One region of the Rhodococcus sp. NPDC003318 genome, then DNA from elsewhere that is predicted to be linked to it. Evidence: riboswitches for the same ligand, from Rfam matches in the RefSeq annotation. Region 1 holds a riboswitch; each other region holds the start of a gene.
The links. A riboswitch is a leader RNA that binds a small molecule or an ion and turns the genes downstream of it on or off. The one in region 1 is predicted to bind S-adenosylmethionine.
Positions count from the first base shown of each region.

Region 2: another riboswitch for S-adenosylmethionine. It lies ahead of ACFYVR_RS08055 (putative leader peptide); the one in region 1 lies ahead of ACFYVR_RS05360 (aminotransferase class V-fold PLP-dependent enzyme).
Region 3: another riboswitch for S-adenosylmethionine. It lies ahead of ACFYVR_RS10690 (bifunctional o-acetylhomoserine/o-acetylserine sulfhydrylase); the one in region 1 lies ahead of ACFYVR_RS05360 (aminotransferase class V-fold PLP-dependent enzyme).

Region 1 covers NZ_JBIAOU010000002.1:31,664-39,378, forward strand. The annotation lists gene ACFYVR_RS05345 (MFS transporter) at 1-63, shown strand, start outside; gene ACFYVR_RS05350 (serine/threonine-protein kinase) at 135-1,325, shown strand; gene ACFYVR_RS05355 (hypothetical protein) at 1,454-2,734, opposite strand; SAM riboswitch class IV at 2,951-3,067, shown strand; gene ACFYVR_RS05360 (aminotransferase class V-fold PLP-dependent enzyme) at 3,118-4,398, shown strand; gene ACFYVR_RS05365 (hypothetical protein) at 4,552-5,169, shown strand; gene ACFYVR_RS05370 (winged helix-turn-helix domain-containing protein) at 5,224-5,694, opposite strand; gene ACFYVR_RS05375 (flavin reductase family protein) at 5,785-6,342, opposite strand; gene ACFYVR_RS05380 (putative leader peptide) at 6,456-6,554, opposite strand; gene ACFYVR_RS05385 (YbaK/EbsC family protein) at 6,628-7,101, opposite strand; gene ACFYVR_RS05390 (hypothetical protein) at 7,165-7,715, opposite strand, start outside.
Region 2 covers NZ_JBIAOU010000003.1:139,541-147,255, reverse strand. The annotation lists gene ACFYVR_RS08065 (ABC transporter permease) at 1-92, opposite strand, end outside; gene ACFYVR_RS08060 (ABC transporter substrate-binding protein) at 96-1,736, opposite strand; gene ACFYVR_RS08055 (putative leader peptide) at 1,845-1,910, opposite strand; SAM riboswitch class I at 1,936-2,030, opposite strand; gene ACFYVR_RS08050 (NADH:flavin oxidoreductase/NADH oxidase) at 2,207-3,322, shown strand; gene ACFYVR_RS08045 (molybdopterin-dependent oxidoreductase) at 3,394-5,766, shown strand; gene ACFYVR_RS08040 (type II CAAX prenyl endopeptidase Rce1 family protein) at 5,819-6,631, shown strand; gene ACFYVR_RS08035 (NtaA/DmoA family FMN-dependent monooxygenase) at 6,950-7,715, opposite strand, start outside.
Region 3 covers NZ_JBIAOU010000004.1:262,275-269,989, forward strand. The annotation lists gene ACFYVR_RS10660 (putative zinc-binding metallopeptidase) at 1-516, shown strand, start outside; gene ACFYVR_RS10665 (pentapeptide repeat-containing protein) at 563-1,174, shown strand; gene ACFYVR_RS10670 (GNAT family N-acetyltransferase) at 1,191-1,712, opposite strand; gene ACFYVR_RS10675 (bifunctional methylenetetrahydrofolate dehydrogenase/methenyltetrahydrofolate cyclohydrolase) at 1,744-2,604, shown strand; gene ACFYVR_RS10680 (DUF3017 domain-containing protein) at 2,610-2,915, shown strand; gene ACFYVR_RS10685 (homoserine O-acetyltransferase) at 2,912-4,066, opposite strand; gene ACFYVR_RS10690 (bifunctional o-acetylhomoserine/o-acetylserine sulfhydrylase) at 4,078-5,385, opposite strand; SAM riboswitch class IV at 5,516-5,629, opposite strand; gene ACFYVR_RS10695 (TIR domain-containing protein) at 5,805-7,715, shown strand, end outside.

The DNA.
Region 1 (7,715 bases):
GCCGTCGGCGTGGTGCTCGTCTCGACGCCTGCACGGACTCTGCCGGTGCGGAGCGCGGTCTGACGCCGCGGCGTTCACGCAGGCCGACCGGGGACGAGGTCGTGCGGTCCTCCGTGCCGTCTAGCGTTGAGGGTATGTCGGTGGTTCTCGCAGGTCGGTACGAGTTGCGGGGAGTGCTCGGTCGCGGCGGGATGGCGGACGTCCACGAGGGGTGGGACCGACGCCTCGGGCGTCCGGTGGCGGTGAAGGTGCTCCGCGCGGAGTTGGCGGGGGTTCCGGACACCCGTCGGCGTTTCGAGTCGGAGGCGCGGTTGGCCGCGACCCTCACTCACCCGAACATCGTCGCCGTCCACGACAGCGGCGAGGACGCCGGCGTCCCCTACATCGTGATGGAACGCCTGCCCGGTCGGTCGCTCGCCGACGACATTTCCGCCGGTCCCCTGTCCGGGCCGCGGGTGCGCGCGATCCTCGGCCAGATCCTGGCCGCGCTCGGTGCGGCCCACGGGGCGGGCATCGTGCACCGCGACATCAAACCGGGGAACGTCCTGTTCGACGCCGCCGGCACCGTGAAGGTCGTCGACTTCGGCATCGCCAAGAGCGCCGACACCGACCACACCACGACGGGCCTGGTTCTCGGCACTGTCGCCTACCTCGGCCCCGACCGCATTGCCGGCAAGCCCGCGACGGTCGCGGACGACCTCTACGCCGTCGGGGTCGTCGGCTACGAAGCGCTGTCGGGCCGACGCCCGTTCGCGGGTGAGACGATCGCGTCGCTGGTCCACGCCATCATGAACGGACGGTATCCGTCGCTGGCGACCCTGCGGCCGGACGTGGACCCCGCCCTCGTCAACGTCGTCGACCGCGCGATGACCCGCGACCCGCGCCGCCGTTTTCCCGACGCACACGCCATGGCCACGGCACTGCAGACCCCGTACCCGACGTCTCCACCGCCGACGCTGGCCTTCACCCCCGCCGTGCCCGCGCCGGCTCCCGCGCCGGTTCGACGGTCGCGGCGAACGGTCGTCGCCGCCGCCGTCGCGGCTCTGCTGGTGGCCGTCGTGCTCGTGGCACTCGCGGTCTCCTCGCGCGACGGCGGGGGCACCGTCGGCCCCACCTCGGTCGGCCCCGCTCCTCCACCGGTCCCGAGCACCGTCGTCGCGCCGGTCGGCCCCCCGGTGACCAACGGCCCCCCGGTCACGAACGTTCCCCCGCCGACCGAATCGGGCCCGGGCAACGGCAACGACAAGGGCAACGACAAGGGCAACGACAAGGGCAACAAGGACACCGGAAAGACCAACGAGAAGGGCGGCAAGAACGACAACTGAGCGACACCGCCCGGTGAAGCCCGCACACGAGGCGCCCGACGGGGACGGATCGGTGCCGTGTCAACTCTGGTGCGTGCGCACCGGGTCACGATGACACCTGGATCGTGCCCGGATGTTCTCCAGTGTGCTCACCGAAATTCCCCACCCGTCTCCTTCGCTGCCGGCTCGACCCGGACTACTTCGGGTGGCCATCGACCGGGTGTGACGCCGATTGGTGGCGTGTCCTCCCACGGCACCGTGGGACCTTCATTCCACGCTCCGGGTGAAGTGAAGTCGACGTCTCCGCCCTTGAAAACCGCCCCGGAGAAGTCGACATCGGCACCACAGAAGACGGATTCGGAGAAGTCGACTTCGCCACCCCTGAGGAAGGCAGTCTCGGAGAAGTCGACATTTCCGCCTCTGAACACCGCCCCGGAGAAGTCGATCCGGCCGCCGCTGTAGACCTCGGCGCCGAAGAAGTTCACATCACTGTCGAGGATTGTCTCGGAGAAATCCACCATCCCTCCCCGAAAACCGGCGCCGGAGAAGCTGATCCAGGAACTCTCGAAAGTGGCAGACCAGAAGCTGACCTCGCCGTCGACGAAGGTCGCCCTGGAGAAGTCGACCGTCGCGCCGGAGAACACGGATCCCCGAAAGCTGACCTCTCCGCTCTCGAAGACCGTTCCGGAAAAGTCGACCCGGCCGGAGAACCTGGCACCGAGGAAGTCCATCTCCGCACCGCGGAAATCCGTCTCGGAGAAGTCGAAGTGGCAGCACTGCCAGCTCGACGGCGCGTCCTTCTGGAGATGCTCACGGATCACGCCCACCACCGTCCGTCGGACCTGTCTCTCACCTTCGTCGGCGGTCAGTGAGTTGTAGGGCAAGCGCAGGTATCCACACAGCACATCGATGCACACTTGGCGTTCGCGGTCGTTGGGGGTGTCCGAGTTGTGCCAGTCGTCGGCGAGCGATGCCATCGCGTACACGCCAGCCAATCGGACCGTCCCCGAAGGATCGGCCAGTTGCGCCGCGGCGGAGGTGAATCTCGCTCGCAGGTCCCGCACGGTCTCACGACGGTGCGTCTGGTCCAGCGCCTGCTGCTGCCGATCCAAGGTGCCCTGAAGTTTCCTGTTCTCCGCCGCAAGCTGATCCCTTGCTTGGCGGAGTTGGTCTGCCGCGATCTTCTCGTTACTGATCCGAGTGCGGTGAACGCCGTAGTAGGCGACGAGAGCGGCGGCGAGAACACCGACTCCGCCGAGGACGGTTCCCTGCGCAGGTTGCAGGTCGTCCCACCGCCAGACGAGAAACGCCGACACGACGCACAGTGCACCAATTGCCCCCGAAACCGCCGCGATTCGCCGCTGCATCGGTATCGACGGCATCAGCCTTCTCCGGCGGAATGCTCCTGCCGGGTTGGTCGATCCGGTCACAGGACAATCATCGCCCAAGGCGATCCGGATGTGCGTGTTTCGGCGCGTGTGGCTGAGGAAGGGTGGTTCCCCCGGCGGGGCCTGTCTGCCTGCCGGCGCAACACGGCGATCCGATCCGGTGAGTGTGATCCCGACGGAGGTCCGTGAGGCACGTCACAGTGGCGCCCGGATCGTTCGGGTTGACAGTGCGCCACTGCCGCTGTCATTCTCGGTTCAGGTCATGAGTGCCAGCGCTTAGCCCCGGCTTGCTGGCCGGCAACCCTCCTCCGCGGTGGGGTGCCCCGGGTGACGACCTGGCCGTGTATCCAAAACCGGACACGGCAAGCGCGGACTCGATGCACAACCACTTCCAGCACGAGTCCCTTGACGTAAGGGATGACGCCATGACCGCTGTACTCGACACCACCATCGCCCTCGACGCCGCTGTCGACGAAAGCTGTGCCACCGCAGGGCCTTTCGCTTCGGTGTGTGGATCCGATCTGGTGGCGCCGCTGGCCGACGGCACGTCGGTCACCTACGCCAACTTCGACTACGCGGCCAGCGCGCCGGCGCTGTCCGCGGTCGCGGAGGCGGTGCAGTCGCTGCTGCCGTTCTACGCGAGCGTGCACCGCGGTGCCGGATTCGCCTCCCAGGTGTGCACCGAGCGCTACGAGGGCGCCCGCGACGTGGTCGCCGACTTCGTCGGGGCCCGCACCGACGACGTCGTGGTCTTCACCCGCAACACCACGGACGCGCTGAACCTGCTCGCGTCCTGCGTGCCCGGCGACACCGTGGTCCTCGACATCGAGCACCACGCAAACCTGTTGCCCTGGAAGCGAAACGGTGCCCGGGTCGTCCGCTCCGCCGACACCGTCGAGGAGACCGTGCAGCGACTGGTCGCCGAACTGTGCACCCGTCCCGCCGCGCTGCTCGCCGTCACCGGTGCCTCCAACGTCACCGGCGAGGTGCTGCCCATCGCCCGGCTGGCCCGGATCGCCCACGAGTGCGGCGCCCGGATCGCCGTCGACGCGGCTCAGCTGCTGCCGCACCGCCGCGTCGACATCGCCGACCTCGACGTCGACTACCTCGTCTTCTCCGGTCACAAGCTGTACGCGCCGTTCGGTGCAGGTGCGCTCGTCGGGCGCGCCGACTGGCTCGACGTGGCCGAGCCGTACCTCGCCGGTGGCGGGGCGACGAAGAACGTCGACCTCGACGGCATCGAATGGGCCACGGCCCCGCAGCGTCACGAGGCCGGGTCGCCGAACGTGCTCGGCGCCGTCGCGATCGCCGCCGCCTGCCAGGCCCTCGCCGCCTTCGACGCGGACGCCGCACAGCGCCACGAGCGGGCACTCTGCGCCCGGCTCGTCGCCGGACTGTCCGACGTCGACGGCGTCGACGTGCTGCGGATCTGGCCGGATTCGCCGGATGCGGTCGGCATCGTCACCTTCACCGTCGCGGGCGCCGCGCCGCGCGAGGTCGCGACGTACCTGTCCGACCTGCACGGCATCGGCGTCCGGGACGGACGTTTCTGCGCGCACCCGCTGCTGTCGCGGCTCGGCCACGGCGACGGCGCCGTCCGCGCGAGCCTCGGGCTGGGCAGCAGCAGCGCCGATGTGGACCGGTTGATCGCCGCCGTCGGCGAGTTCGTGCGTGGGCGCGCGACGGACGCCGCCGCGGCGCGGTAACATCCTTGCCATGACAACGGCTGCGGCAGGCACGATCGACGGTCAGTGGTGCCGTCGGCATGTCGACCTGTGCCGTACTGCCTCGGGTATGTGTCCGGCCTGAGTTCCAACTCGCCGAACCACGTCACCCCGCTACATCTCCCGAGGTCTGTCATGTCTGCATCCTTCTCGTCCCTTCGTACTCGCCCGCTGCACGTGGCGGTCGAGCTGTCCGGCGCCGGCCACCACCCGGCGTCCGCCGCGCACACCGAGTTCCGGATCCCGGTGGGGCTCAGCGACTACTGGGTCCAGTTGACGTCGTCGTCGCTCGACCTGGTCGGTGATCCCGGATCGGTGGTCCGGGTCCGTGCCCACGACCTGCGTGAGGCGCAGCAGCGCCGCGAGGCGATCCGCGCCCGCGTCGCCGAGGACGGCCGCGATCCCGATTCGGTCGCCGTCCTGCTCGACATCGAGGTGCTGCTCGCCGACGACCACCGCAGCGCCCGACGGGAACTCGCCCGGCTTGACGCTGGGTTGCGTGAACCCCGTGTGCCCGAATCGATCTCGTATGTCGGCTCGGCCTCCGGTCTGGCCGGTCTGCTGGCCGACATCCGGGCCGCGGAGGTCGCGGACGGTGTCACCCTGCTGCCTCTGGTCCTGCCCCGGGTGCTCGACCGCGTCGTCGACGACGTGCTGCCGCTGCTGCACGACTCCGGCGTGACGCGCCCGTCCGCCGTCCTCGGCGAGGTGCTCGGCCGGTTCGGTCTCTCGCCACGCGAACTCGCCTCCTGAAACAGCCTCCACGAAGCGAACCCTCGCCCGGTCGGGACCGGGCGAGGGTTCGCTTCAGTGTGTGACGACGTGGATCTGCGGGTCGGGGTCGTAGCGGTAGCCGGCCCCGCGGACCGTGGTCACCTGCCTGCCGAACCGGCCCAGCTTGGTGCGCACCCGCGACACGTGCACGTCGACGCTGCGTCCAGCGCGGTCCCGCTCGCCGAGGGTGCCGCACAGTTCGAGCATCCGCCGCCGCGACACCACCACCCGCGGCCGGCTCGTGAGATGGGACAGGATCTCGAATTCGGTGTGGCTCAACGAGACCGGTGTCCCGTCGAGCCGGACCTCGCGGGCGGGCAGATCGATCAGAAGCGGGGCCACCGGGTCGAGCCGGGTGAGGGCGTCGACGCCGGGCACCAATTCGCGCGCGGTCGCTCGGAGGGCTTCTGCGAGTGCGGCGAGCTGGCGGTGGTCGGTGGAACCGGTGAACTGCAGGGTGAGCACCAGATCGGTGCTCGACTCACGCACGTACGAAGGGATCATGTGGGACTCCACGTCGGAAGGGGGTTCGGCGGTCGGGTCAGCGACAGCCGCGACACTCCCGTCCGACGTGGATTGCGTTGTGCGCGATGATCATTCGCCCAATGGGGTGGATCGATGGTAGCGGCCGTCGTGGTACAGCAGCGGAGACGCTGCCGCCTCGGCGTCGTTCTCGTCGTGGATCCGGGTCACCAGTCCGATCACGAGGGTGTGATCGCCCGCCGGAATCAGCTGATGCACGGTGGTGCGCAACCAGATCGGGGTTCCGTGCAGCACCGGCTCGCCGCTCTCGAGGCGCTTCCACAGCGAGGTGTCCGCGAAGCGCTGGTCGGCGCTGCGGGAGAACCGCTCCGCGAGCGGGTGCTGGTGCTCGCCGAGCAGGTGGATCACCACCGAATCCGCAGCGTGCAACGCCCGGATGGACGACGAGGTGTGCGCGATGTTGAACGACACGAGCGGCGGGTCCAGCGACAGCGACGCGAACGACGTCGCGGTGAAGCCGACCGGCCCGGACCCGGAGTCGAGAGTGACGATCGTGACGCCGGCGGGGTACCGACGCATCGCCGCCCGGTATCCGTCGGCGGTGACGGCGGTGCCGTCCACCGGCGCGGTGGCGGGGTTCTGCTGCTGGGGTTCGAGCGACTGGGGCATGGGTACTTTCGATTCGGGTGCGCAGGCGACCGGATGCGCCGGCTGTCATGGATGCGCGCGCCGGGGACGCGCTGGGAAACGCGCACGCGGGACGTGCGCGCCTGTGGTTCGAATCAGTGCGAACACAGGCACGTCGTGACACGGCACAGGTCGACGTGGCGACGTCGCCAGCCCTGTTCGGTCACGGTGCCTCCAGAATCGGTTTGCACCACTATAGGTCGACCGCCGGTGCGCGTCGACGGCGAGCCTCGGGTTCGATGCGTCGGCGGGGTGTCGGCGGGCCCGTCAGTTCATGTCGACGGCCAGTCCTGCGGTGATTCGCAGCAGTTCGCGGAAGGTCGTCCGGAACACCGCGTCGGGGCAGCCCGCCGCGGCCCACAGTTCGGGATACGCCTCGAGTGCGTTGTCGACGTAGGTCGACAGGTTCGTCGGGTGCCCCACTGGTGCGACGCCGCCGACGGGCTGCCCGGTGACCTCGCGGACGAGTGTCGCGGGGGCCGGCGTGAGCGTGCCCTCGAGGCGTTTGCCGGTGCGTTCGGTGTCGACCTGGTGGGCGCCGGACACCAGCAGCAGGACGGGTTCGTCGTCGAGGAGGAACACCAGTGACTTGATGATCGCTCCGACGTCGACGCCGAGGGTGGTGGCGGCGTCGGCGGCGGTGTGGGTCGGCGCGTCCTGCGTGACCACCACGCCGTGGTGGCCGCGCGAGATCAGTGTCCGTGCGACGTTGGCCGCGTTCGGGTGCAGTGTTCTCGCCATGCCCCACCCTAGGACCGGCGGGCATCCTGTGCGCGACGAAACGCTCGGGTCGAATTGCGTCCGTTATGCGACCTCGGGTGCCGAGCTCCGTGCTGCGAGACGAGCGGTGCAGCCGAACACCGCGACGACGCCGACCACGGTGTAGAGGACGAGCGTCGCGATCGGCTGCCCGATGCCCGTGCCGTGGAAGTAGACGATGCTGCGCACGCCCTCCGTACCCGCGCCCGGCGTGATCCACCGGCCGATGGCCGCATAGAACAAGGGCAGGACGTTCGATCCGAACGCGCCTCCGGCGCTGGGGTTTCCGAGGACCACGAAGATGACGATCGCCAGCGGCACCGCCAGGATTCCGAGCGCGGCCCGCAGTCCCGCCGTGAACATGCCAGTGGCGAACACCACCCCGGCGCCGAGCAGCGTCAACGGCAACAGGTGGCCGGTGAACGTGCCGAGCACGGTGGTCGTGATCAGGGCGCCGACGAATCCCGACGCCGCCGCGTATCCGGCCGTGATCGTCGTGTGCAGCCCGGCCTCGCGCAGCGTGCGCGGTGCCCCGATCAGCAGTCCGACCGCAGCCGCGAGCAGGTAGCCGCCGACCACCCAGCCGATCGACAAGT
Region 2 (7,715 bases), on a different contig from region 1:
GGCAGCAGGAACAGGACGACGAACGAGATAGTGAACGCCGCCCACAGCACGCCGAGCGCCTGCAGGATGCGCGATCCGAGGTAACGAGTCATCGGTTACTCGCTGAGCCAGGTGTCGAAGAACTGCAGACGAGCCGACGCCTCGAACTTCAAGTCCTGCACGGAGCTCGCGGCGCCGATGGCCTGGGAGAGCTCCACCGTCGGCAGGAACAGGCCGTTGTCCAGAATGAGGTTCTGAGCCTGGTCTAGCAGCGCACCGCGCGCAGCGGGATCCGTCGTCCGCAGCTGGTCGGCGAGCGCCTTGTCCAGATCCGGGATCGGACCACGGTTGTTCAGGTTGCGCCCGTCGATCCCGAACGAGGTCCGCAGGATGTCACCGTCGGCCCGAGTGCTGTTGTAGTACACGGCGTCGTAGTTCTTGTCCGACATCCGGGCCGTGAACTCGGCGTTCGACACGAGCGCGAGTTTCAGGTCGACACCGACCTCCCGCAGTTCCTGCTGGACGAGTTCGAGAATCGCCTGGTTGCCGGCGAACACGGCACTGAAGGTGACGGTGAAGCTCAGTGGCTGACCGGCCTTGGTCCGGATGCCGTCCGGACCCGGCACCCAACCGGCGTCGTCGAGGATCTTCTTCGCGGCGTCCGGGTCGTAGGTGACGTCCGCGAGCGGGGTGTAGTCGGGGGTGCGGGACGCGAGCGTCCCGGTGGCGGGCCGGAAGTCGGGGCCGAGCACCGTGTCGACCAGCTCCTGCCTGTTGATCGCCGGGATCACCGCGGCGCGCACGGCCGGGTCGGCGAGGACGCCGCGTGCGACGTTGGGCTGGAATCCGAACGGAATGCCGGGGTTCGGTGTGGTGAGGATACGGCCGCCTGCACCCTCGATCTGCGGTGCGTCCTGCGGCAGCGCGTCGGAGACCGCGTCCAGCTGACCGGACGCGAGAGAACCGCTGCGGACACCGGATTCGGGGACGATGGTGAATTCGATCCTGTCGAGGTAGGCCTCGCCGTCGTGCGCGAACACGTCGGAGCCCCACGCGTAGCCGGCGCGTTTGACGAGGGTCGCCGACTTGTCCTGGACGTAGCTCTCGTAGACGAACGGGCCGGTGCCGGCGAGGTCGCCCGCGCACCGCTGCTCCGCGGACTTCACGACGTCCTTGTCGGAGAGGAATCCGAGCTGGAGGGTGGAGGTGGCTTGCAGGAACTGGGAATTCGGTGCCGAGAACCCGATCTGCACGGTGCGCGGGTCGATGACGGTGGTGCCGGTGTAGCCGGACAGGTAGCTGCCGGCGAGCGCGGCCTTCGCCGGGGTCAGGGTGGTCAGGACGGCGTCGAAGTTCTTCTTCACGGAGTCGGCGGTGAAGGCGGTGCCGTCACTGAACGTCACCCCGTCGCGGAGGTGGAACGTGAACGACGTGGCGTCGGCGTTGACATCCCAGCTCTCGGCGAGCCACGGCTTCAGTTCACCGGTCTCGGGATCCTGGTCGGTGAGCGAGTCCACGATCTGCCGTGCCACGTAAATGGTCTGGTTGGAACCGGACTGGGCCGGGTCCGCGCACGTCGGGGCCTGGGACAGGCCGTAACGCAGGGTGCCGCCGGCCTGCGGAGTGCCGGCCTCCGACGACGTGTCGGACGTGCCCTCCGAGCCGCAGGCGGCCAGTCCGGCGGCCAGGGTCGCGGACGCGACGGCCGCGAGCGCTGCGCGGCGCCGCGACGCGGAGGAAGTAGACGAAAAGAACACCGGGGCTCCATGATCTCGACATGGCACCGGCAGCACCACTGGTGCTGCCGGTGCCGACAAAAGAAGAGGGGGGCGAAAGGAAATGGCCCGGCCTGTGGCCTGGACCGGTCAGCGCCGACAGAGGCCGGCGGAAACGCGACACAGGTCGACATGCAACCGCGCCCACGCGGTCACGAAGCCTTCAGCGGTCACGCACACTCCTCCATCGTTCCCGGCGGTAGCACCCGCACCCGCTTGGGCAGGGGGTTGCTGCGACGTCATCGAGCCGGGTCTCTCGGTCGCTCTGGATGGTCGTCGCCGACGTTAGTGCCCGCACCGCCCGCGACCCACCCTTTCCTTCATCACGATCGGAACCCTTCCCCCGGGTGCCGCAGTGGTCACTAGGCTCGGGTGATCCATGCCCGCGCCGCTCGGAGCACCGCGCGCAGCCGGGCCGCCCCTTCCCCGTACCCCACCGCGAGGCGCCACACATGACCATCCGGGTCGAATCCACGGTCGACACAACCCGATCCGCACGACACCTGTTCGAACCGTTGACCCTGCGTGACGTCACCTTCACGAACCGCATCTGGCTTTCTCCGATGTGTCAGTACTCGGCGGTCGACGGCGTCCCCGGCGACTGGCACCTCACCCACCTGGGTGCACGAGCAGCCGGCGGGTTCGGGCTGGTCGTCGCCGAGGCCACCGCGGTGACGCCGAACGGGCGGATCAGCCCGCAGGACACCGGGCTGTGGAACGACGAGCACACCCGCGCGTGGTCCCGGATCGTCGAATTCGTCCACGGCCGCGGCACCCGCGCCGGCATCCAACTCACCCACGCGGGACGCAAGGCATCCATCCACCGGCCCTGGGACGCCGCGCAGGGCAGTATCCCCGAAGCCGACGGCGGCTGGCCGGGGGTCGGCCCGGACGCGTCGCCCTTCCCCGGACTCGCGGCGCCCCGCGCACTGACCACCGGCGAGATCGCCGGAATCGTGGGCGCATTCGGCGAGTCCGCTCGCCGAGCCGACCAGGCCGGGTTCGACCTGCTCGAGATCCAGGCCGCGCACGGTTTCCTCATCCACTCGTTCCTGTCCCCACTGAGCAATCCCCGCACCGACATCTACGGTGGGTCCGCCGAGGGACGCGTCCGGCTGCTCGCGTCGATCGTCGAGGCGGTCCGGGTGTGGTGGCCCGCGAGCAAGCCGCTGTCGGTCCGTTTCTCCGCGACCGACTGGCTCGACGGCGGACTGACCCCCTCCGACATCGTCGCGATCGCCGAGCGGATCGTTCCGCTCGGCGTCGACCTGATCGACGTGTCCAGCGGCGGCCTGCTGCCCGCGGACATTCCGCTCGAACCGGGCTACCAGGTGCCGCTCGCGCAGCGGATCCGATCCGGCGCCGGGGTCCCGGTCGGCGCGGTCGGCCTGATCGACGACGCCCGGCACGCCGCCCGCATCCTCGACGACGGCAGCGCGGACGTCGTGTTCCTCGGTCGGGCGGCCCTGCGGGACCCGAACTGGCCGCTGCGCGCCGCGAAGGAACTCGACGTCGACGACCGCGAACGGCTGTGGCAGCCGCAGACCGCCCGCGGCGACTGGAGTTGAACTCCTCGACGCCCCCGGTCACCTCTGCGCCAACTCATCTCGTCTGCCAACTCCTCTCGGGACGTGAACTCATGACACGACAACCGGCCGCCGTCCGCACCGGCGTCGACGCGTCCGCCGACGCGTCCGGGTCCGATCCGGGTGACGGGCCACGGGTGGTTCCCACCGCCGGCCACTTCGGCGCGTATCTCGCGGAAACCGACGGCGTCACGGTGCGCGGGCTGCGACCCAACCCGATCGACGAGGATCCGTCGGGGATCGGACTGGGTGTGCCGTCGACCCTGTCGTCACCGGCGCGGCTGACCGAGCCGCTGGTCCGGCGCGGCTATCTCGAGCACGGGCCGGGCGACACCCGGCGGGGGCTCGGCAGGCGCGGTGACGACGTCTACGTGCCGGTCGACTGGGACACCGCGACCGGACTGGTCGCCCGGGAACTGGAGCGCGTCCGCGCCGAACACGGCAACGAGGCGATCTACGGCGGGTCGTACGGTTGGGGATCGGCCGGCCGGTTCCACCATCCGCAGTCGCAGATCCATCGCTTCCTCAACATGATCGGCGGCTGCACCGCCTCCCGGGAGTCGTACTCGTCGGCGGCGATGCAGGTGATCCTGCGCCGCGTCGCCGGTGGATACCGCGCGGCGCTCGCGTCCAATCCCACCTGGGAGGAGGTCGCCGAACACCGATCGCTGGTGGTCGCGTTCGGCGGGGTGGCAGCGCGCAACGCCCAGGTGAACGCCGGCGGGATCGGGGCACACCGGAATGTGCTGGCGCAGCGGCAGGCCCGCGCCGCCGGTGCGGAGTTCGTCTCGCTGTCACCGCTTCTCGGCGACACCGACGCCGCGCTCGACGCCGAGTGGCTGCCGATCGTGCCGGGGTCCGACGTCGCCGTCATGCTGGCCCTCGCTCACAGCATCGTCGAAGCGGGCGCGCACGACACCGCGTTCCTGGACCGCTGCACGGTCGGCTGGGCCGAGTTCGAGGCGTACCTGCTCGGCCGCCACGACGGCGTCGCCAAGTCCGCCGAGTGGGCGGCACCACTCAGCGGACTGGAGGCGCGGCAGATCCGCGACCTCGCCCGGCGAACCATCGGACGCCGCACCGTCTTCACCACGTCGTACTCGCTGCAACGCGCCGACCACGGTGAACAGCCGGTGTGGGCCGCACTCGCCCTCGCCGCGCTCACCGGCAACCTGGGGCTGCCCGGTGGCGGGTTCGGCGCCGCGCTCGGCGCTCTCCACGAACTCGGGCAACCCCGCAACGGTTTCCGTCCCGCCGCGTTCGACCAGGGTGAGTCGTCGATCTGGTCGGTGATACCGGTCGCGCGGATCGCGGACATGCTGCTCGGCCCCGGCACCGAGTACCACTACGACGGCGAGCGACTCCGCTACCCCGACATCCGGTTGGTGTACTGGGCGGGCGGCAATCCGTTCCACCACCACCAGGACCTCAATCGTCTGGTCGAGGCGTGGCAGCGCCCCGAAACCGTCATCGTGCACGAGCATTTCGCGAACTCGCTGTCGCGTCACGCGGACATCGTGCTGCCCGCCGCGACCTGGCTCGAACGCAACGATTTCGCGGCCGGCACCGATTCGCACCTCGCGGCGATCGTCAAGGCGGCCGAGCCTCCCGTCGGAGTGCGCACCGACCACGACATCTTCGCCGCCGTCGCCCGGCACATGGATTTCGAGGAGGAGTTCACCGAATCCCGCACCGCGGACGAATGGGTCGTCGAACTGTACGACCGCACCCGCAAGCGGGTGGCCGACGCGGGCGGATCCCTGCCGGACTGGAACGACTTCGTTTCCGCCGGCGTGATCCCCGCCCCGGCGATCCCCCTGCCCCCTCCCCCGTACCGCGCCCTGCGGGCAGATCCTCGAGCGCATCCGTTGGACACGCCCTCCGGGAAGATCGAGATCCACTCCGCCACCATCGCCGGCTTCGGGTACGACGACTGCCCCGGACATCCCACCTGGATTCCCCCGCACGAGTGGGCCGGTTCCCCCCTCACCCAACACTTTCCACTGCACATGCTGTCCGGGCAACCGGAAAGACGACTGCATTCCCAGTTCGACAACGGTTCGTACTCGAGGGAAGGCAAGGTCGGCGGACGCGAACCCGTCCTGCTGCACCCCGACGACGCGGCGGCGCGATCGATCCGGGACGGCGACATCGTGCGGGTCTTCAACGACCGCGGCCAGACCCTGGCCGGGGCGGTGGTCACCGATCAGATCCGACACGGGGTGGTCAGACTCGCCACCGGCGCCTGGTACGACCCGATCACCCCGGGCGGCCTGGACGTGCACGGCAACCCGAACGTCCTGACCCCGGACCGCGGCACCTCGAAACTCGCGCAGGGACCGAGCGCGCACTCCACTCTGGTGGAGATCGAACGGTTCGACGGCCCCGTTCCCCCGGTCACGGTGTTCGGTCCGATGCCGACGTGACACACCAGCGTCGAGTCGAGCGTGATCGCCGTCGGCACCATAGTCTTGCGAAGTGGCCACCGAGAACAAGTCCGTGACTTCGCGTTCCGAGACCGGGCGCCGCCTGTCGTATCTCGCGTTCGCCGCGATCGTCGTCGTGTACCTGGTGATCATCCAACTCGGTGGCCGACTCGTCGGCGGCTGGAGCAACGAGGACGACATCCTGACCACCCGTGGCGTCCTGTTCACGATGGTGATTCCCCTCGGGCTCGCACTGGCGTTCACCTACGGAGTGGTCGCGGCGCTGGGGTGGTGGCGTCCGGTGATCCGCGACGACCGTCCCGTCAACCGCTGGGTGTGGCTGGTGCCCATCGCGTTCCTCGTCGCGATCCTCGTCGGCATCGACTACAGCGCCCTCGGCGAGAAGGGGTGGCCGTTCGTCGTCACTCTTTTCGTCGCCACCCAGTTCGTCGGCTGGGGCGAGGAAGGCATGTTCCGCGGCATCGGCGTGACGACGCTGCGACAGCACGGCCTCCGCGAAGGCCAGGTCGCCCTGTGGTCCAGCGTCATCTTCGGCGCGGTTCACCTGACGAACGTATTCGGGCATGGCGCATCCGCGATCCCGCAAGCGGTCCTCGTCAGCCTCGCAGGCTACTTCTTCTACCTCACCCGACGCGTCTCCGGAAACAACGCGGTGAACTCCGTGCTGCACGGACTCTTCGACTTCACACTGCTCAGCGGCAGCGCAATCCTCCTGGACCAAGGCGCCTACCTCGGAGTGTTCGCACCCATCCTGGTCTACCCCGTGCTCGCCGTCGTCCTGCTCGTCAAACGCCGGGACATCGAGCCCCGACACCCGGACGACAGTAGTTCGTGGAGTACCTGACTGTCCGGCTCGTCGAGAGCGCCGGTCTCCGGGTTGGCGCCATGCCACAGCTCGCTTCGCGGGTTCACGTATCCCGGCGAGTCGATCAGTCGCCACCACTGGACCAGCGGATGACTGCGTCGTCCGGTGACCGCGGCGGCGTCACGCCATCGGACGAACCGGCCGTCGTCGACCGGATGCAGCACGCGCACATACACCTCGGACGGACGAGTCGAGGAGCGTCGTGAATCCCGCTGCCGCGCACCTGAACACCTCGGGTGCGCGGCGGCGGGTCGACGCCCGGTGAGGAGCGACAACGGTCACCCGGACGGTACCGACCTACCCGACGGTGACGGGGTTCGCCGGAATCGGCAGGCCCAGGTTGTCACGCAATGTCGAGCCGGTGTACTCGCTGCGCAGGACGCCGCGGTCCTGCAGGTGCGGTACGACCAGGTCGACGAACTCGTCGAGGCCGGTGGGTACCAGGTGCGAGCCGATGATGAAGCCGTCGGAACCGTCGTTCTGGACGAAGGTGTCGATCTGCTCGGCGACCTGCGCCGCGGTGCCGACGATCGGGCCCCGCTCGAACTGGTCGGCGACGGTCTCCCGCAACGTGAGCTTCTTCGCCTCCGACACGGCCCGGAGTTTCGCGACGGTCTCGAAGCGGTCCTGGTACGTGAAGGCGCGGCCCTGGATGATCGGCGGCGCCTGCGGGTCGGGTTCGATGTCGGGGATCGGGCCCTCCGGGTCGTACGCGGACAGGTCGCGGTTCCACAGCTGCTCGAGCAGGATCAGTGCGGTCTGTCCGGTGACCTGCTGGTCGCGAATCGCGAGGTACTTCTCGCGGGCGTCGGCTTCGCTGTCGCCGAGCACGAAGCTGGCGGACGGCAGGATCTTCAGGTCCTCCGGGTTGCGTCCGGCGGCAACCGCCCGGGCCTTGACGTCCCGGTAGTACTCGGCCGCCTCGGGCAGCTTGCCGTACGGGGAGAAGATCGCGTCGGCGTTCGCGGCGGCGAAGTCCCGGCCCTGGGGCGACACTCCGGCCTGCAGGAGCACCGGCCGGCCCTGCGGGCTCCGCGGTACGGTGAACCGGCCGCCGATGTCG
Region 3 (7,715 bases), on a different contig from region 1:
GAGATCGGCCACTACTACCAGTCCGTCCTGGTGGCCTCGGACGAGAGCCGTGCGCGGTTCGTCGAACTGTTCGGCGACCCGGAGGAGGACTACCGCGCGGCACTCGACAGGTACTACGCGGACGGTCCGGTCGCCGGCTGGGCCGACATCCACGTGTCGGCGTACGCCTCGATGCACCCCGCCGAGGACTGGGCGGAGACCTTCGCCCACTACCTGCACCTGCGCGACACCCTCGACACGGCTGCGGAATTCGGGCTGGCGCCGGCGCGGACCAGCCTGGACCGCCGCCGCGTCGAGCCGGGGGAGTTCGACCGGCTCATCGAGTCCTGGCTGCCGCTGGCATGGTCGCTGAACATGCTGAACCGGTCGATGGGCCGCCCGGATCTGTACCCGTTCGTACTCGCGCCCGCGGTCCTGGACAAGATGCGGTTCGTGCACGCCCGGATCGCGGATCCACCGGCCCCGGGAGGCGCCGACCCGGTGTCCGGTCGAGCGGAGGCCGCTTCGAGCCGGTGACCTGGGCGAATGCCGGCCTGTCGCCCGGGAGGGGCAGTATCGGGGTATGTCAGCAGCGCAGGAGATCCAGGACATCGTCGGTGAGGACTTCTCGGATGCCCGGCTGCCGCGGCAGCACTGGGTCAGGCAGCACTACACGGGCTGCACGTTCCGCGACGCCGACCTCAGCGAACTGCGCACCGAACACGTCGTCTTCACCGACTGCGATTTCACCGGCGCCGACCTGTCCGACGGGGTGCACACGGTGACGGCATTCCGGTCGTGCACCTTCGCTCGGACATCGCTGTGGCACAGCACATTCCACAGCTGCACGCTGATGGGGTCGACGTTCGAGCAGTGCCGGATGCGGCCGATCGAATTCGACGAGGTGGACCTCACCCTCGTCTCGTTGGGGCGTGCCGACCTACGCGGCGTCGACTTCACCGACTGTCGGCTGCGGGAGGCGAACCTCGTGGAGACGGACCTGCGGAAGGCTGATCTGCGCGCGGTGGACCTGCACGGCGCCCGCACCTTCGGGATCCGCCTCGAGGACGCGGACCTGCGGGGCGCCCACGTCGATGCGGTGCTGTGGACCACCGCGAAGCTGACCGGCGCGAGGATCGACCTCACCCAGGCCGTCGCGATGGCCGCCGCCCACGGACTGGTGGTCGAACGGTGAGGCCGCGCCGCTGACCTCAGCGCACGAACTCGCGGGCCAGCAGATCCATCAGCAGTCCGTCGTCCCAGGTGCCGTCGTGGCGCATCTCGTACTCCCGCATCACCCCGACGTCCATGAACCCGACCTTGCGGTAGCAGGCGATGGCCGCGGTGTTCGACGCCTTCGGGTCGACGACCAGGCGGTGGTAGCGGTGGTCGTCGATCAGGTGTGCGCACAGCACCCGCACCGTCTCGGTGCCGAGACCGCGACCGTGCACGTCGGCGGTCAGGAACAGGTCGAGCCCGGCGTGCCGGTACATCGGGTCGGGTTCGAGGTACCACTGCGCGAAGCCGACGATCCGGTCGCTCTCGAACACCGTGTACGCGGTGGTGTCGGAGTCGGTGGCCTCCGGCCAGTCGTCGTCGGGCATCTGCCACCAGCGCCGCACCTCGGGCTCGCGGTGGATCTCCCGCAGCCGCACCCGGTGGTCGCGACGCAGCGGCGTCAGTACCACTCGCGGGCCTCGCAGTTCCGGCGTGAGTTCAGGACTGTCTGCCATCACTCCAGTGTCACCTGAAACAATGGTGCCCGTGACTGCAACGATCCTGGATGGCAAAGCGACCCGTGACGAGATCTTCATCGACCTGAAGGCCCGGGTCGACGCACTGAAGGACAAGGGCATCACCCCCGGACTCGGCACCGTCCTCGTCGGTGACGACCCCGGCTCGGCCTCCTACGTGCGCGGCAAGCACGCCGACTGCGCGAAGGTCGGCATCAACTCCCTGCGCCGCGACCTGCCCGCGGACATCACCCAGGCCGAGCTCGAGGCCGTCATCGACGAACTCAACGCCAACCCGGAGTGCACCGGCTACATCGTGCAGCTGCCGCTGCCCAAACACCTCGACGAGAACGCCGCCCTCGAGCGGATCGACCCGGAGAAGGACGCCGACGGCCTGCACCCGGTGAACCTGGGCCGGCTCGTGCTCGGCAAGGAGTCGACGCTGCCGTGCACCCCGCGCGGTGTCGTGCACCTGCTGCGTCGCTACGACGTGCCGATCGACGGCGCCCGCGTCACCGTCGTCGGTCGTGGCGTCACCATCGGCCGCCCGATCGGTCTGCTGCTGACCCGTCGCAGCGAGAACGCCACGGTCACCCTCTGCCACACCGGAACCAAGGACCTTGCCGCCGAGGTGCGCCGCGCCGACATCGTCGTCGCGGCGGCCGGTGTCGCGGGTCTGATCACCGCGGACATGGTCAAGCCGGGTGCCGCGGTCCTCGACGTCGGGGTCAGCCGCACCCCGGACGGACTGCGCGGCGACGTCGCCGACGACGTCCGTGAGGTGGCCGGCTTCCTGTCCCCGAACCCGGGCGGCGTCGGACCGCTGACCCGCGCGTTCCTGCTGAGCAACGTGGTCGAGCGCGCCGAGCAGCTCGCGCCCGAGTCGGCCTGACCGCGGTGACCGCCACGGCCGGCTCCACGAACCGGTGGGTGAGGTTCGCCCGCCGCAACCTCCCACTGCTCGTGGTGTCGGCGGTGGTCCTGGTCGGGATCGGGTTCGTGCTCGCCGAGCGGTGGCGGCGCGGCGCGTTCGTGTTCGGGATCGCGACGCTGCTCGCCGCCGGCTTCCGGCTCTGCCTGCGACCCGAGGAGGTCGGGCTGCTCGCCGTGCGCAGTCAGACCTTCGACGTCGCCGCCCTCACCGTGGTCGGTGGCACCATCGTCTGGCTCGCGGTGTCGATCGACCCGCTGGGCACGGGCTAGCGGGTCACGGACCCGGCCCGGCCCTCGCGGGCCAGCGCCATCGTCTCGCCGAGCAGGCCGGTCACCCACTCCGCCTCGGTCAGGAAGCCGTCGTGGCCGTCGCGGGAGTGGACCACCCGCAGGCCCTCACACCCGCCGAGGTGCGCGGCGATCTCCTCCTGCTGACGCAGGGGATACAGCCGGTCCGAGTCCACACCGCCGACGATCGCCGGGACGGTGCTCGACGCCAGCGCCGCCTCGACGCCGCCGCGCCCGCGTCCGACGTCGTGCCGGTTCATCGCCTCGCTCAACAGCACGTAGGTGGCGGCGTCGAACCGGGCCACCAGCTTCGCGGCCTGGTGTTCGAGGTAGCTCTGCACGGAGTAGCGGCCACCGTGCCACGGATCCTCGCCGTCCTGGGCGGTGTTGGCGAAGCGGGCGTCGAGTTCGCCCTCGGTGCGGTACGTCAGGTGCGCGATCCGGCGGGCGATGCCGAGTCCGGCCTCGGGGAACCGGCCGGTGCCGTGATAGTCGCCGCCCTGCCAGTGCGGGTCGCTCGTGATCGCCGCGATCTGCGTGGTCTGCGTGCCGATCTGATCCGCGGACGCCCGCGCACCGACGGCGAGGACGAGCGCGGAGGTGACGCGGTCCGGGTAACCGATGATCCATTCGAGGGTGCGCATACCGCCCATCGAGCCACCGACCACCGACGCGAACCTGTCGATGCCGAGGAGGTCCGCCAGCGCGGCCTCCGCGGCGACCTGGTCGCGGATGGAGATCTCCGGGAACCGCGAACCCCACGGGCGACCGTCGGGCGCGATCGACGACGGCCCGGTGGTGCCGCGGCAGCCGCCGAGCACGTTCGAGGCCAGTACACACCACTCGTCGGTGTCGATCGGGGCGCCCGGCCCGATCATGCCGTCCCACCAGCCGGGGGACGGGTGCTCCGCATCCGCGGGACCGGTGACGTGCGAGTCGCCCGTCAACGCGTGTTCGACGAGGATGACGTTGTCGCGGGTCTCGTTCGGCTCGCCCCACACCTGCACCGCGAGGGTGACCTCGGGCAGCACCGCGCCGCTCTCGAGCGTCAGCGAGCCGATGGAAAGCGGGGTCAACCGCCCGTCCGGCGTCGGGAACCCCTCACGGGACCCGGCCGGACGGGCGGTTGACACGGAGCCGACTGTCAAGACGCCGCCGCCGCGAAACCGGTCTCGAGATCGGCGAGGATGTCGTCGATCCCCTCGATGCCGACGGCCAGGCGAACCAGGCCGGGGGTGACACCGGACGCCAGCTGCTCCTCGGGGGTCAGCTGCGCGTGGGTGGTGGAAGCCGGGTGGATGACGAGCGAACGCACGTCCCCGATGTTAGCGACGTGGCTGTGCAGGGTGAGCGCGTCGACGAACTTCTTGCCCGCCTCGATGCCCCCGGCCAGCTCGAACGCGACGATCGCGCCCGCGCCCTTCGGGGCGAGCTTCTGAGCCCGCTCGTACCAGGGGGAGCTGGGCAGACCGGCGTAGGCGACCGAGGTGACCTCGTCCCGGCCCTGCAGGAACTCCGCGACCCGCTGCGCGTTCTGCACGTGCCGCTCCACCCGCAGGCTCAGCGTCTCGATGCCCTGGCTGATCAGGAACGCGTTGAACGGGGACACCGCCGACCCGAGGTCGCGCAGCAGCTGAACACGCGCCTTGAGCGCGTACGCCGGCGCACCGAGGTCCGCGAACACCACGCCGTGGTAGCTGGGGTCCGGGGTGGTGAAGCCGGGGTGCCTGCCCTGCGTCCAGTCGAAGGTGCCGCCGTCGACGATGACACCGGCGATCGCGGTGCCGTGGCCGCCGAGGTACTTCGTCGCCGAGTGCACCACGATGTCCGCGCCGTGCTCGAGCGGGCGGAGCAGGTACGGGGTGGCGACGGTGTTGTCGACGATCAGCGGGATCCCGGCCGCGTGGGCCACCTCGGAGATGCCGGGGATGTCGAGGACGTCGTTGCGGGGATTGGAGATCGATTCGCCGTAGAACGCGACGGTGTTCGGGCGGACGGCGGCGCGCCACTGCTCGAGATCGTCCGGGTCGTCGACGAACGACACCTCGATGCCCAGCTTCGGCAGGCTGTAGTGGAAGAGGTTGTAGGTGCCGCCGTACAGGCTCGGGCTCGACACCACGTGGGAGCCCGCGCTCGCGATGTTCAGGAGCGCGAACGTCGACGCCGCCTGACCGGACGACAGCAGCAGCGACGCCACGCCACCCTCGAGCGCGGTGATCCGCTGCTCGACCGCGTCCTGCGTCGGGTTCATGATGCGGGTGTAGATGTTGCCGGGCTCGGCGAGACCGAACAGCGCGGCGGCGTGATCGGTGTTGTCGAAGGTGTACGACGTCGTCTGGTAGATCGGCAGTGCACGCGCCTTGGTGGTGGCGTCCGACGTCTGGCCGGCGTGGATCTGCTTGGTCTCGAAGGTCCAGTTGACGGTCGGATCGACAGGAATGTTCTCGCTCATGGGTTGTCTCTACTCCAGGAATGCGGGGGAGAGGGCGCAGCGGCGCCCGGGGCTGCTGGGGCCTATCTGCGACAACAACACATGGTGAACCTCCGGTGGGTCGTGGCCCGGTTGTGGGTCCGTCCCAGCGGACCCGCGCTTGTCCTCCGACTGCCCGGAGGACCAGGTCATCACCCGGGGCACCCCACCGCGGATGGAGGGTTGCCGACCAGCGAGCCGGGGCTTGGCGCTGGCACTCATGACCTGCCAGGGATCTTAGCGGCTCGGGTGGCGTCGTCGACAGCCGGGACTCGACCCGAACTGCTGCGCCGGAGGGCGCTGCCGATTTCCGGGTAGCGGACTACTCGTGACGCGGCAACCCGGACGCGTCACCGTGGACTGACAGCGACCCGTTCCCGAGTGCCCAGTGGTGATCCGCAATGTCGCGCGTGTTCCTCAGTCATTCCAGCCGTGACAACCGGCAGGCGATCGCGCTCAAACACTGGCTGGTCGAGAAGGACCCCGGACTGGCGGACGAGATCTTCCTCGACCTGGACCGTCACACCGGCATCCCCGTCGGCGTGCGCTGGAAGGACGCGCTGACGCGGGCCAACGCGCGCTGTGAAGCAGTGATCTGCCTGCTCTCCCGGCACTGGGACGACTCCCGCGAATGCCAGGCCGAGTACCGGACCTCGGAGAACCTGAACAAGCCGATCTTCTGCGCGCGACTGGAACCACGCGTCGGACGCGAGATCACCGCGGAGTGGCAGCGTTGCGACCTGTTCGGGGAGGGGCCGACCACCGCGATCACGATCGCCGGCGAACCGGAACCCGTCGTGTTCCTGACCGAGGGGCTGGAGCGGCTCTACGACGGGCTGGTGCGGGCCGGGGTCGGTGCGGGTGGCTTCCCGTGGCCGCCGCCGGGCGACCCGGGCCGGGCGCCCTATCGCGGGTGGGAGCCGCTCGACGAGGTCGATGCGGCCGTGTACTTCGGCCGGGACGCGCAACTCGTGCGCAGTCTCGGAGCGCTCCGCGGCATGCGCACCTCGGGCGCCGACACCCTCTTCGTGATCCTCGGCCCGTCGGGGGCCGGGAAGTCGTCGTTCCTCCGAGCGGGCCTGTTGCCGCGACTCGCTCGTGACGACCGGCATTTCCTACCGCTCGACGTCGTCCGGCCCGGGCGACGACCACTGACCGGTGACGGCGGACTCGCGGACGCGGTCCACGCGCTGCGCACCCGGCTCGGCCTGACCCGGCCGACGTTGGGTGAGATCAAGGCGGCCTGCCTCGACGAGGGCGAGCGGCTCGCGCAGTGGCTGCACGAGGCGCAGGACGCGGCGCTCGGCAGGCTGGTCGACGTTCCGGTCGGGATGCCGCCGCCGACGCTCGTGCTGCCCGTGGATCAGGCCGAGGAGTTCTTCGGCGCGGAATCAGGTCCGGAGGCAGCGCAACTCCTCGCCCTGCTCGCGCGACTGCTGGACACCGGCACCGGCACCGGCGCGGCGCTGCCGATGCTCGTGGTCTTCGCGATTCGCTCGGACTGCTACGAGCCGCTGCAGACGGCCCCCGAACTGGCGGCGCTCGGGTCGGTCGTGTTCGACGACCTCAAACCGATGCCCCCGACCCAGTTCAAGGAGGTCGTCGTCGGGCCCGCCGACAGGGCGACCGAGGCCGGCCGGCCGCTCACCGTCGAGCCGGAACTGGTCGACCGGCTGCTCGACGAGTCCACCCACGGTGCGGACACCCTGCCGCTGCTGGCACTGACCCTGTCGCGGCTCTACCGGGACTACGGGGGAGACGGCGACCTCACCGTGGCCGAATACGAGGCGATGGGCGGGATGCGGCAGGTCGTGCAGACCGAGATCGACGCACTGCTCGCCCGCGACCCCGACGAACGGGCGCGGCAGCTCGAGCGGCTGAAGGCGGCGTTCATCCCCTGGCTGGCCACTGTCAACCCGGACAACGACCAGCCCCTGCGACGTGTCGCCCGCTGGTCGGATCTGCCCTCGGACAGTCGTGCGCTGATCGACGCGTTCGTCGCCCGACGCCTGCTGGTCAAGGGCGAGCGGAACGGCGAGGTCGTGGTGGAGGTGGCCCTCGAGTCGCTGTTGCGGCAGTGGGCCGACCTGGTCCGGTGGCTCCGCGCCGAAGGGGCCGACCTCAAAGGGGCCGACGACCTGGAGCGGACCGCGGCGGCCTGGGAGAAGAACGACAGGAGCGAATCCTGGCTGCTCGGCGGCGAGCGGCTCGCCGACGCCGAAACCCTCGCTGCCAAACCGGGTTTCCGGGACCGCCTGAGTCCGACCCGCGAGTACCTGCTCGCGTCCAGGAGACGCGAGGACGCCCGCCTC